DNA from 3 places in the Martinezella sp. CNPSo 3964 genome. Region 1 is predicted to be linked to each of the others. Evidence: riboswitches for the same ligand, from Rfam matches in the RefSeq annotation. Region 1 holds a riboswitch; each other region holds the start of a gene.
What was found. A riboswitch is a leader RNA that binds a small molecule or an ion and turns the genes downstream of it on or off. The one in region 1 is predicted to bind cobalamin.
Positions count from the first base shown of each region.

Region 1 (3,234 bases):
CGTCACGTCCGTAGACAGATTGAGATGCAGTGCGCCATGGCCGGCCGAAAGAACCTGCGGCGAGATCAGCGCCAGTGTTCCGACGACCAGGCCGCCCAGTGCGGGCCGGAAGGGCGGCGCGATGGAACTCTTGCGTGCCAGTTCCTCGACCCAGGCAACGCCCTGCATGATCAGGATGCCTATACCGGCACAGAAAGCGCCGAGCAGGATGGCCGGGAGATAGTCCGCCGGGACGATCGCACCGAAGTGATCGATGTCGATGGCGAAGTCATCGCCGGCAAGCAGTCTTGCAATCATCGTCGATATCAGTGCCGAGACGACGACGGGCGTCAACGTGAGGATCGAATAGCTGCCGATGATCAGCTCGAAGGCGTAGAAGGCACCGGTGAGCGGCGCATTGAATGCGGCGGCAATAGCGCCGGCAGCGCCGCAGCCGACGAGCATGCGCAGATCCGCGCGACGCATCTGCATCTTGTAGCCGAATTTCGAGGCGATGCCGGCGGCGAGCTGTGTGTAGCCTGCTTCAAGCCCGACAGACGCGCCGAATCCATTCGAGATTAGGTTCTGCACCGCGACGATGATACTGTCGGTGAGCGACATGCGACCGCCATGCAGGGCATTGGCTTCGATCGGGTCGACCATCGGTTTTTTGCGTGTGCGCGACAATACATAAAGGATGATGCCGAGGATGATGCCGCCGGCGATCGGCGCGATGAACAATACCGATTTGTCGGGAATCGCCATTGCCGCCGAACTCAGTCGCTCGTAGTCGGTTATGCCATAGATGACGCTGTGAAGTTTGCGCGAGATGTAACTCATCGCCGTCACGGCGCAGCCCGAAGCTATTCCCACCAGCGCGCCAGCGAAAACAAGTCCCAATTCGCCACGGCGCAGCAATGCCCTGAACCGACCAAGATCGAATAAGGCCGAGAAGACGCCGAGGCGGCGCGGTTGGAATTTCTGCAACATGGGAAGCTAACGGTACGTTTTTGCTAGAATGTGAGGGCTGACCCTCTATAAACTCCTAACATCAAAGAAATACGGCAAAAAAGCCGTTGGTTTTATGGGAATTTTCAACCTATTTCGCAATCAGGATGGCGCAGGTCGCATCCATGCCCTTGATTGACTTGAACTAAGTGAAAGCCTAATCATTGTGGCATAACGAATGGTTCCTGAGCGGCGATCTGCCGCATGGGATGAAAAGGGAATGTGACGGGACGGACCCAAGCCGGGCGTTCTCATCACAGCCGACCCCGCGACTGTAGAGCGGTCAGGGTCTTTCGTTCGGTTTGAAGTCTATTTCGTCGATGGTTCGCATGGGGCGAACCGGGCGGGGCGGGCGCAAATCGAAAAAGCCACTGGCGTGGCATCATGATCAACCGGGGCTGGACGCCTCTCATTCTACGAATCGTCCGCCTTTTCATGATGGATGCTGGGAAGGCGAGAAAGACCCGCTGGCGCACGATCGGGGGCGACCGGTTTCGGTCTGCCCCCGTCGCGGCGCCTTATCCGCGAGCCAGGAGACCTGCCATGCGTGCCGGGCACAGAGCCTGTTCTGGAACGTGAGTTCCGCTGCCAGCACGGAGGTTGTCGTGGCACAAGATGAGTTTTTGGCGTGTAGACGCCCTTTTTCCGGTTTCAGCTGTAGGCTGCCGACCTCCGCTTTTGCGTGGGAGCGGGCATAAGGCATGTCGTCTTCAATTTCCCGAGCAGTCTTCGTCCTTGGGGGCGCGCGTTCCGGCAAATCCAGATTTGCCGAATCCCTGATTTCGGATGCCGGCCTCGAACGTCACTATGTGGCGACAGGGCAGGCGTGGGACGACGAGATGCGTGAGCGCATCGCCCAGCATCGCGCTGACCGCGGTGATCAATGGCAGACGCATGAGGAGCCGATAGACCTTGTCGGGCAGCTCGCCGCCATCGACGCCGAGGGGCGGGCAGTGCTTATCGACTGCCTGACGCTCTGGGTCACCAACCTGATGATGGCCGAGCGGGATATGGTCGCGGAGTTTGCTGGCCTGACTGCCTTTCTGCCGACCGCACGATCACGGCTCGTTCTCGTATCGAACGAGGTCGGCCTTGGAATCGTGCCTGAAAATCGCATGGCGCGCGAGTTTCGCGACCACGCCGGCCGCCTGCACCAGATGGTCGCGGCGGCGAGTGCCGAAGTTTATTTTATCGCAGCGGGGCTGCCGCTGAAAATGAAGGGTTGATGAATATGAACCAGGAAAAGATTCCCGCCACCGTCATCACCGGCTTCCTGGGAGCCGGCAAGACGACGATGATCCGCAACCTCCTGCAGAATGCCGGCGGCAAGAAGATCGCTTTGATCATCAACGAGTTCGGCGATCTCGGCGTCGACGGCGACGTACTCAAGGGCTGTGGCGCGGAGAACTGCACCGAAGACGATATCATCGAGCTGACCAACGGCTGCATCTGCTGCACCGTCGCCGACGATTTCATCCCGACCATGACGAAGCTTTTGGAGCGCGATGCGCGTCCGGATCACATTGTCATCGAAACCTCCGGCCTTGCTCTGCCGCAGCCATTGGTCGCCGCCTTCAACTGGCCGGACATTCGTACGCATGTTACCGTCGACGGCGTCATCACCGTGGTCGATAGCGCCGCCGTCGCCGCCGGCCGCTTCGCCGATGATCATGACGCAGTCGAAGCCCGCCGTGTCGAGGATGACTCGCTCGATCACGAAAGCCCGATCGAAGAGCTTTTCGAAGACCAGCTGACCTGCGCCGATCTGATCGTGCTCAACAAGACCGATCTGATCGATGTCGATGGTCTCGGCCGCGTCCGCGCCGAAGTCGCCTCGCGCACGGTGCGCAAGCCGACGATCATCGAGGCGAAGAACGGCGACGTACCAGCCGCCGTCCTGCTCGGCCTCGGCATCGGCACCGAAGACGATATCGTCAACCGCAAATCCCATCACGAGCTGGAGCACGAGGATGGCACGCCGCATGACCACGACGAATTCGACAGCTTCGTCGTCGAATTCGGCCCGATTGCCGACCCGGCCGCATTCATCGATGCGCTGAAGGGCGTGATCGCGGAGCATGACGTGCTGCGCCTCAAGGGCTTCGTCGATGTCCCCGGTAAGCCCATGCGCCTGCAGCTGCAGGCCGTCGGCAGCCGCATCGACACCTATTTCGACCGCGCCTGGACGCCGGGCGAAGCGCGCGCGACACGGCTTGTGGTGATCGGCCTGCACGAGATGGACGAGAC
Region 1 is NZ_JBXSOW010000017.1:78,222-81,455, reverse strand. It holds gene AC13Q5_RS32690 (chloride channel protein) at 1-969, opposite strand, end outside; cobalamin riboswitch at 1,150-1,547, shown strand; gene cobU (bifunctional adenosylcobinamide kinase/adenosylcobinamide-phosphate guanylyltransferase) at 1,689-2,213, shown strand; gene cobW (cobalamin biosynthesis protein CobW) at 2,219-3,234, shown strand, end outside.

Region 2 (3,234 bases), on a different contig from region 1:
GAGCCTCCTGCCGCGGCAATGGACCGGTATAGGGTGGAGGCGGTCGGCTCTGTTCGGTCTGGCGACCTGCTCATCCATGGTGGTTCTCTTCTTTCTGCCGTGGGCGGTTGCGCGCGCGCTTCTCATCTCGGCGACCCTTCCGGTGACGATCGTCAATATCCTCGGCGTCATGCTGCTGTCGGACCTGCTGCAGCGGGAGCAATATCGCATCGGCATCCAGCGTGCGCTGGAGAATGAAGCGAGCCTCGATCCGCTCACAAGGCTTCCCAACCGCCGTGTGCTGCAGCGCGAAGGCGATCGATGCAGCAAGGAAGCGGGCACGCGGCGCATCCCTTTCTCGATCATCATGCTCGATATCGATCACTTCAAGAAGATCAACGACAGCTGGGGCCATGCCTTTGGCGACACTGTTTTGGCGCGGTTGGCCGATGTCATCCGGCAAACCGTGCGCAAGACCGACATTGCTGCCCGCTATGGCGGTGAGGAGATCGTCGTGTTGCTGCCGAACACCGATACGCGGGCTGCGGCTGCCGTTGCGGAGAAAATTCGCAAGGATATCGAGGGTACAACCCTGATGTTCGAGCAGGAAGCCGTCCACGTCACCGTCAGCATCGGTATTGCCTGCTCGCTTGAGCCGACCACGGATTTCAAACATGTGCTTGAGGCCGCCGATAAGGCACTCTACCGCGCAAAGGCCGGCGGAAGAAATCGCGTGGAACTGGCAGAGGCTGCATAGGCCGGGCGCCACTCCTTCGGCGACGAGCATGATGTGCTCTTTCTTCTTTGTTATCCAAGCGTTCTTGACGGGAAGGGGCAGTCCGGAATAACTGGACGCGACGGTTCCCCAAGGAAGACTCCGCGGGGATTAATAGGGAACACGGTGAGGACGACCCAAGAGGGACCTAGACCGTGGCTGCCCCCGCAACTGTAAGCGGATTGCCGATCATCCAGGAGCGACCTTGCCGGTTCGCTTCTGAGGCTTCAAGCCATGCCACTGCAGCCAAGCTTGCGGGAAGGCAGATGATCGTCAGAGATCCGCAAGCCAGGAGACCTGCCGTCGATCACGATCCAATCAGCCGGGCGGGGATGCTCGGAAGGGACAGAGAATGATTGACCTGAGCCTTCGACATTATCCGACCTCTATCGGCCTTGATTGGGATCCTCGCAACCGGCGGCGGTCTTCCTCAGCGTAATCGTGCTGACACCGCCCAGTTTCCTCATCCTGCCGAGATCTTTCATGCGCCATCTTTTGACGACCATCACATTTGCACTTGGGCTGACCGGGTTTGCCGCCTCCGGCTTCGCCGCCACCCAATATCCCCTGACAATCAATAATTGCGGGCAGAAGGTGACCTTCCAGAAGGCGCCGGCCAAGATCGTTTCGATCGGCCAGGGCATGACCGAGATCCTGCTCTCGCTTGGCCTGGCCGACAAGATCGCCGGCACGGCCGTCTGGGTCGGCCCGGTGTTGCCGCAATATGTCGAAGCCAATGCCAAGATCCCGCGGCTTGCCGACAATGATCCGAGCTTCGAATCCGTCGTCGGCAAGGAACCGGATCTCGTCGCCGCCGAATTCGAGTGGCATGTCGGCGCACAGGGCTCCGTCGGCAAGCGCGAACAGTTTTCAGAACTGGGCATCAACACCTACATCGCGCCGACCGATTGCGTCGCCAAGGTCAATACCGATGGCGGCGATGGTGTGCGCAAGGAACTGTTCAGGATGGACCTGGTCTACAAGGAGATCGGCGAACTCGCCGAGATCTTCGACGCGAAGGATCGCGGTGATGCCTTGATTGCGGACCTGAAGAAGCGCGAAGCGGACGCGGTCGCCTCGATTTCAGGCGCAAAGTCCAAGGACCTGCCGATCGTCTTCTGGTTCTCCAGCAAGGAAGTCAGCGGCGATGCCTTCATCGCCGGCAAGAACAGCGCGCCGGCCTATATTCTGAAGACAATCGGCGCCAGGAACGTCGTGACCACCGAAGAAGAATGGCCGCTCGTCGGATGGGAAACCATCGCGCAGGCGAATCCGGCTGTGATCGTCATCGCCACCATGGACCGCCGCCGCTATGCGGCCGACGATCCGAAGGTCAAGGTCGATTTCCTCGAGAAGGACCCGGTCACCAGCCAGCTCGACGCCGTCAAGAACAAGCATTTCGTCATGATGGATGCGCAGTCGATGAACCCGACTATCCGCACCATCGATGGCATCGAAATCCTCGCCAAGGGTATCAAGTCCTTCGGTCTGGCGCAGTAAGATATGAGCCTCGTTGCGCAACGTCGGTCATGGTGGACGCATTTGGTGCTTGCCGTGGCTGCCATCATGATCCTGGCATTCATGATCAGCCTTGCGGTGTCGATCGGCGAGATTTCCATCCCGCTGTCGACCACCGCCAAGGCGGTCTCGAACCGGATGTTCGGAACGAGTTTCGAGCTCAGCCGTATCCATCAGGGCATCGTCTGGGATTATCGGCTGAGCCGGGCGCTGGTTGCCGCAAGCACGGGTGCTGCGCTGGCGCTCAGCGGTGTGATCCTGCAGGCGCTGCTGCGTAATCCGCTTGCCGAGCCCTATGTGCTTGGCATTTCGGCGGGGGCTTCGACCGGCGCGGTCTGCATCATGATCCTCGGGCTCGGCTACGGCATTCTGGGGCTTTCCGGCGGAGCCTTCATCGGTGCGGTCGTCGCCTTCCTTTTCGTCGGTCTCCTGGCCGCGGGTGTCGGCGGCACGAGCGAGCGCATCATCCTGTGCGGTGTCGCCGGATCCCAGCTTTTCAACGCGCTCACCTCCTATATCGTCACCACCTCGGCCAATGCCGAGCAGGCGAGGGGCGTCATGTTCTGGCTGCTCGGTTCCCTCAGCGGCGTGCGCTGGCCGGATGTCTATCTTTCCGGGCCGGTCGCCATCATCGGCTTTATCGTCTGCATGGCGCATGTCCGCGTGCTCGATGCCTTCATCTTCGGCACGGATGCGGCCGCCTCGCTCGGCATCGCGGTCAGACGTGCGCAAATCGTGCTGCTTGGCGTGACGGCCTTCATGACGGCAGCGGTCGTCAGCATTGTCGGCTCGATCGGCTTCGTCGGATTGGTCATCCCGCATGCCGCCCGTTTCGTCGTCGGTCCAAGCCACGATCGGCTGCTGCCGGCGGCGGCTCTGGCCGGCGCCATCTTCATGGTTGGCGCTGATATCATTTCGCGAGTCATCATCCCCCAGCAGATCCTGCCGATCGGTGTGGTCAC
Region 2 is NZ_JBXSOW010000006.1:95,801-99,034, forward strand. It holds gene AC13Q5_RS19505 (GGDEF domain-containing protein) at 1-736, shown strand, start outside; cobalamin riboswitch at 821-1,073, shown strand; gene AC13Q5_RS19510 (ABC transporter substrate-binding protein) at 1,238-2,254, shown strand; gene AC13Q5_RS19515 (FecCD family ABC transporter permease) at 2,258-3,234, shown strand, end outside.
Region 2: it holds a riboswitch for cobalamin, as region 1 does, so the genes downstream of both, AC13Q5_RS19510 (ABC transporter substrate-binding protein) here and cobU (bifunctional adenosylcobinamide kinase/adenosylcobinamide-phosphate guanylyltransferase) in region 1, are expected to answer to the same signal.

Region 3 (3,234 bases), on a different contig from region 1:
GTCGAGCGCAACGCCTTCAGCAAGGGCCTTCCGGCTCATGGCATCGAGCTTGCCGAGGATCTGGAGCGGCTGGTCGCCCTGCACGGTGCTGAAACGATCGCCGCAGTCATTGTCGAGCCGATGTCCGGTTCAGCCGGCGTCGTCCTGCCGCCGAAGGGCTACCTGGAGCGGTTGCGCGCCATCGCCGACAAATACGGCATCCTTTTGATCTTCGATGAAGTCATCACCGGCTTCGGCCGTCTGGGCACGCCGTTCGCGACGGAATATTTCGGTGTCGTTCCCGATCTCGTTACGGCGGCAAAAGGCATCACCAACGGCACGATACCGATGGGCGCCGTCTTTGCCAGCCGCAAGGTCTATGACGGCCTGATGACCGGCCCAGAAAACCAGATCGAGCTCTTCCACGGCTATACCTATTCCGGCCATCCTGTCGCCTGCGCCGCCGGCCTGGCGACCATGGAAATCTACGAGGAAGAAGGTCTGTTGACGCGTGCAGCCGAGCTGGCCGAGGACTGGCAGAATGCGCTGCATTCGCTGAAGGGCCTGCCGCATGTGGTCGACATCCGCAATCTCGGCCTCGTCGGCGCTGTCGAACTCGCGCCGCGCGATGGCGCTCCCGGCACGCGCGCCTATGACGTCTTCGTCGATTGCTTCCAGAAGGGCCTGCTGATCCGCGTAACCGGCGATATCATCGCGCTTTCTCCGCCGCTCATCATCGAGCGCGCTGAGATCGAAACGATCGTCTCCATGCTTGGCGATGCCTTGAAGCGGGTAGCCTAATCATCTCTGAGCCTGGCCGGTGTAGATAGCGTCGGTCAGGCTCGATTCGAGAAGCTGTACGGTCGCTTCCATCCTTTGCCACGACATGATTGCCGGCAGCGGCTCGTCATCTGGAATGAAAGCATCTCATGTCGCCCAGCTGGGTGACGATGTCGTTTTTTCATGCGCAACACGGCTCCTCCCGTGATCTTCTGGACATGTTCAAGGTGCCATCGGAAAGCGTCCCGATGGATAATTGGGAAACCGGTCACAGGCCGGTGCTGCCCCCGCAACGGTAGCGGATCGAATGTCCTGATCGATGCCACTGGCAGAAGTGCCGGGAAGGTGTCGGGAAATCCGAATGGACAGGTCCGAAGCCCGGAAACCAGCCTTGACGGCATGCTTGACTGATCGCGGTGGGCGATCGAGAGGTGAATGGGGGTTTCCTGAGATCAGCCCCGTTTCAATCTCGCACAGCTTCCCATCAGTCACGCATGCGCCGGCTTGGATGGCACGAAAGTTGCCGCTCCCGAGACCGATTTTGCCGCCGTTCAGCCCGTTGAGGAGCGGGCCGATCCGAAGAGGTCCGACATTCGGGCAATCATCAAGCGTTCAATCAAGGAGGAGATGGCATGACTGGGAACAGAGGCGTGGTCTACATGCGGCCCGGCAGGGTCGAAGTGCGCGATATCGACGATCCGAAGCTGGAGGCGCCGGACGGCCGACGCATCGAACATGGTGTGATCCTAAAGGTGATCTCCACGAATATCTGCGGTTCCGATCAGCACATGGTTCGTGGCCGCACGACTGCGATGCCCGGCCTCGTGCTCGGGCATGAGATCACCGGGCAGATCATCGAAAAGGGTATCGATGTCGAGATGCTCGATGTCGGTGATATCGTCTCCGTCCCGTTCAATGTTGCCTGCGGCCGCTGCCGTTGCTGCAAGTCGCAGGACACCGGCGTCTGCCTGACGGTCAATCCGTCGCGCGCCGGCGGTGCCTACGGTTATGTCGACATGGGCGGCTGGATCGGCGGCCAGGCGCGGTATGTCATGGTGCCCTATGCGGATTTCAACCTGCTGAAGTTCCCCGATCGCGACAAGGCCATGGCAAAGATCCGCGATCTGACCATGCTTTCCGATATCCTGCCGACAGGCTTTCACGGTGCTGTTCGGGCAGGCGTCGGTGTGGGTTCCACGGTCTATGTTGCAGGTGCAGGACCGGTCGGTCTGGCTGCTGCTGCTTCCGCTCGTATCCTGGGTGCCGCCGTCGTCATGATCGGTGACTTCAACAAGGATCGGCTTGCACATGCAGCCAAGGTTGGTTTCGAGCCCATCGATCTTTCCAAGAGCGATCGTCTGGGCGATATGATCGCGGAGATCGTCGGCACCAATGAAGTGGATAGTGCGATCGATGCAGTCGGTTTCGAGGCGCGTGGTCATTCTGGCGGGGAACAGCCGGCAATCGTGCTCAATCAAATGATGGAGATTACACGAGCGGCTGGTTCGATCGGCATACCCGGACTGTATGTGACGGAGGATCCTGGTGCCGCAGACAATGCTGCAAAGCAAGGCAGCCTGTCCCTGCGCTTTGGTCTCGGCTGGGCGAAGGCGCAATCCTTCCATACGGGGCAGACGCCGGTGCTGAAGTACAATCGCCAGCTCATGCAGGCAATCCTGCACGACAGGTTGCCGATTGCCGATATTGTCAACGCCAAGATCATCTCTCTTGAAGATGCAGCACAAGGATATGAGAGCTTCGATCAAGGTGCTGCAACGAAGTTCGTGCTCGATCCGCACGGCGAGCTGACGAAGGCGGCGTAGTAAAGAAGAACTTACAGGATCACGGAGTGATCCTGAGGTGAATACAGGCAGAGGGCGGAGGTTGGTATCTCTGCCCTCGGTGTTGTAGCGGTGAACGCATATGAGTTTGCCGGACAACAAAATGGCGGCAAAAGCCAGAGACGGCATCAATTGCTTCGTCGATACACCTGCAGGTTTGTGCGCCGCCATAGAACATTTCGAGCAAGTATGCGCCGCAGCACGCCTTGCCGAAGTTCCGGATCATGTCTGGAAATGGCTAATCGGGTCGGAAAACTCGCAAAATTTGAGCGCGCCTGGTCTCCAAAGGCGGTTGTAGAGGCCGATTTATCGATAATAATGACGTATTATGTTGCCATTATACATCTATCCTTTACATATATGCGGGCATCCATGCGGAGGAGCTTCGTCATCGCTTCCTAAGCAACGGCGGCTTGACAAAGAACGCTAACCTGAAGAGATCGGATCAATGGCAAACTTTCTTGAGAAATGGACTTCGAAAAAGGCTGATAAGCCGAAGGCTGGCGCACGCAATGTTGTTGATACATTTCGTGCTCGAGTAGCGGAACAGAAGGCATATCTGGAGGAGTACGAGCGAGACACGGCAGGTTTCAAGAAGTGGCGCTCCACTTGGTTTCAGCGTGTTCCCGGTGGC
Region 3 is NZ_JBXSOW010000010.1:206,302-209,535, reverse strand. It holds gene aptA (omega-aminotransferase AptA) at 1-780, shown strand, start outside; cobalamin riboswitch at 968-1,167, shown strand; gene fdhA (formaldehyde dehydrogenase, glutathione-independent) at 1,392-2,582, shown strand; gene AC13Q5_RS27170 (hypothetical protein) at 2,683-2,898, shown strand; gene AC13Q5_RS27165 (hypothetical protein) at 3,049-3,234, shown strand, end outside.
Region 3: it holds a riboswitch for cobalamin, as region 1 does, so the genes downstream of both, fdhA (formaldehyde dehydrogenase, glutathione-independent) here and cobU (bifunctional adenosylcobinamide kinase/adenosylcobinamide-phosphate guanylyltransferase) in region 1, are expected to answer to the same signal.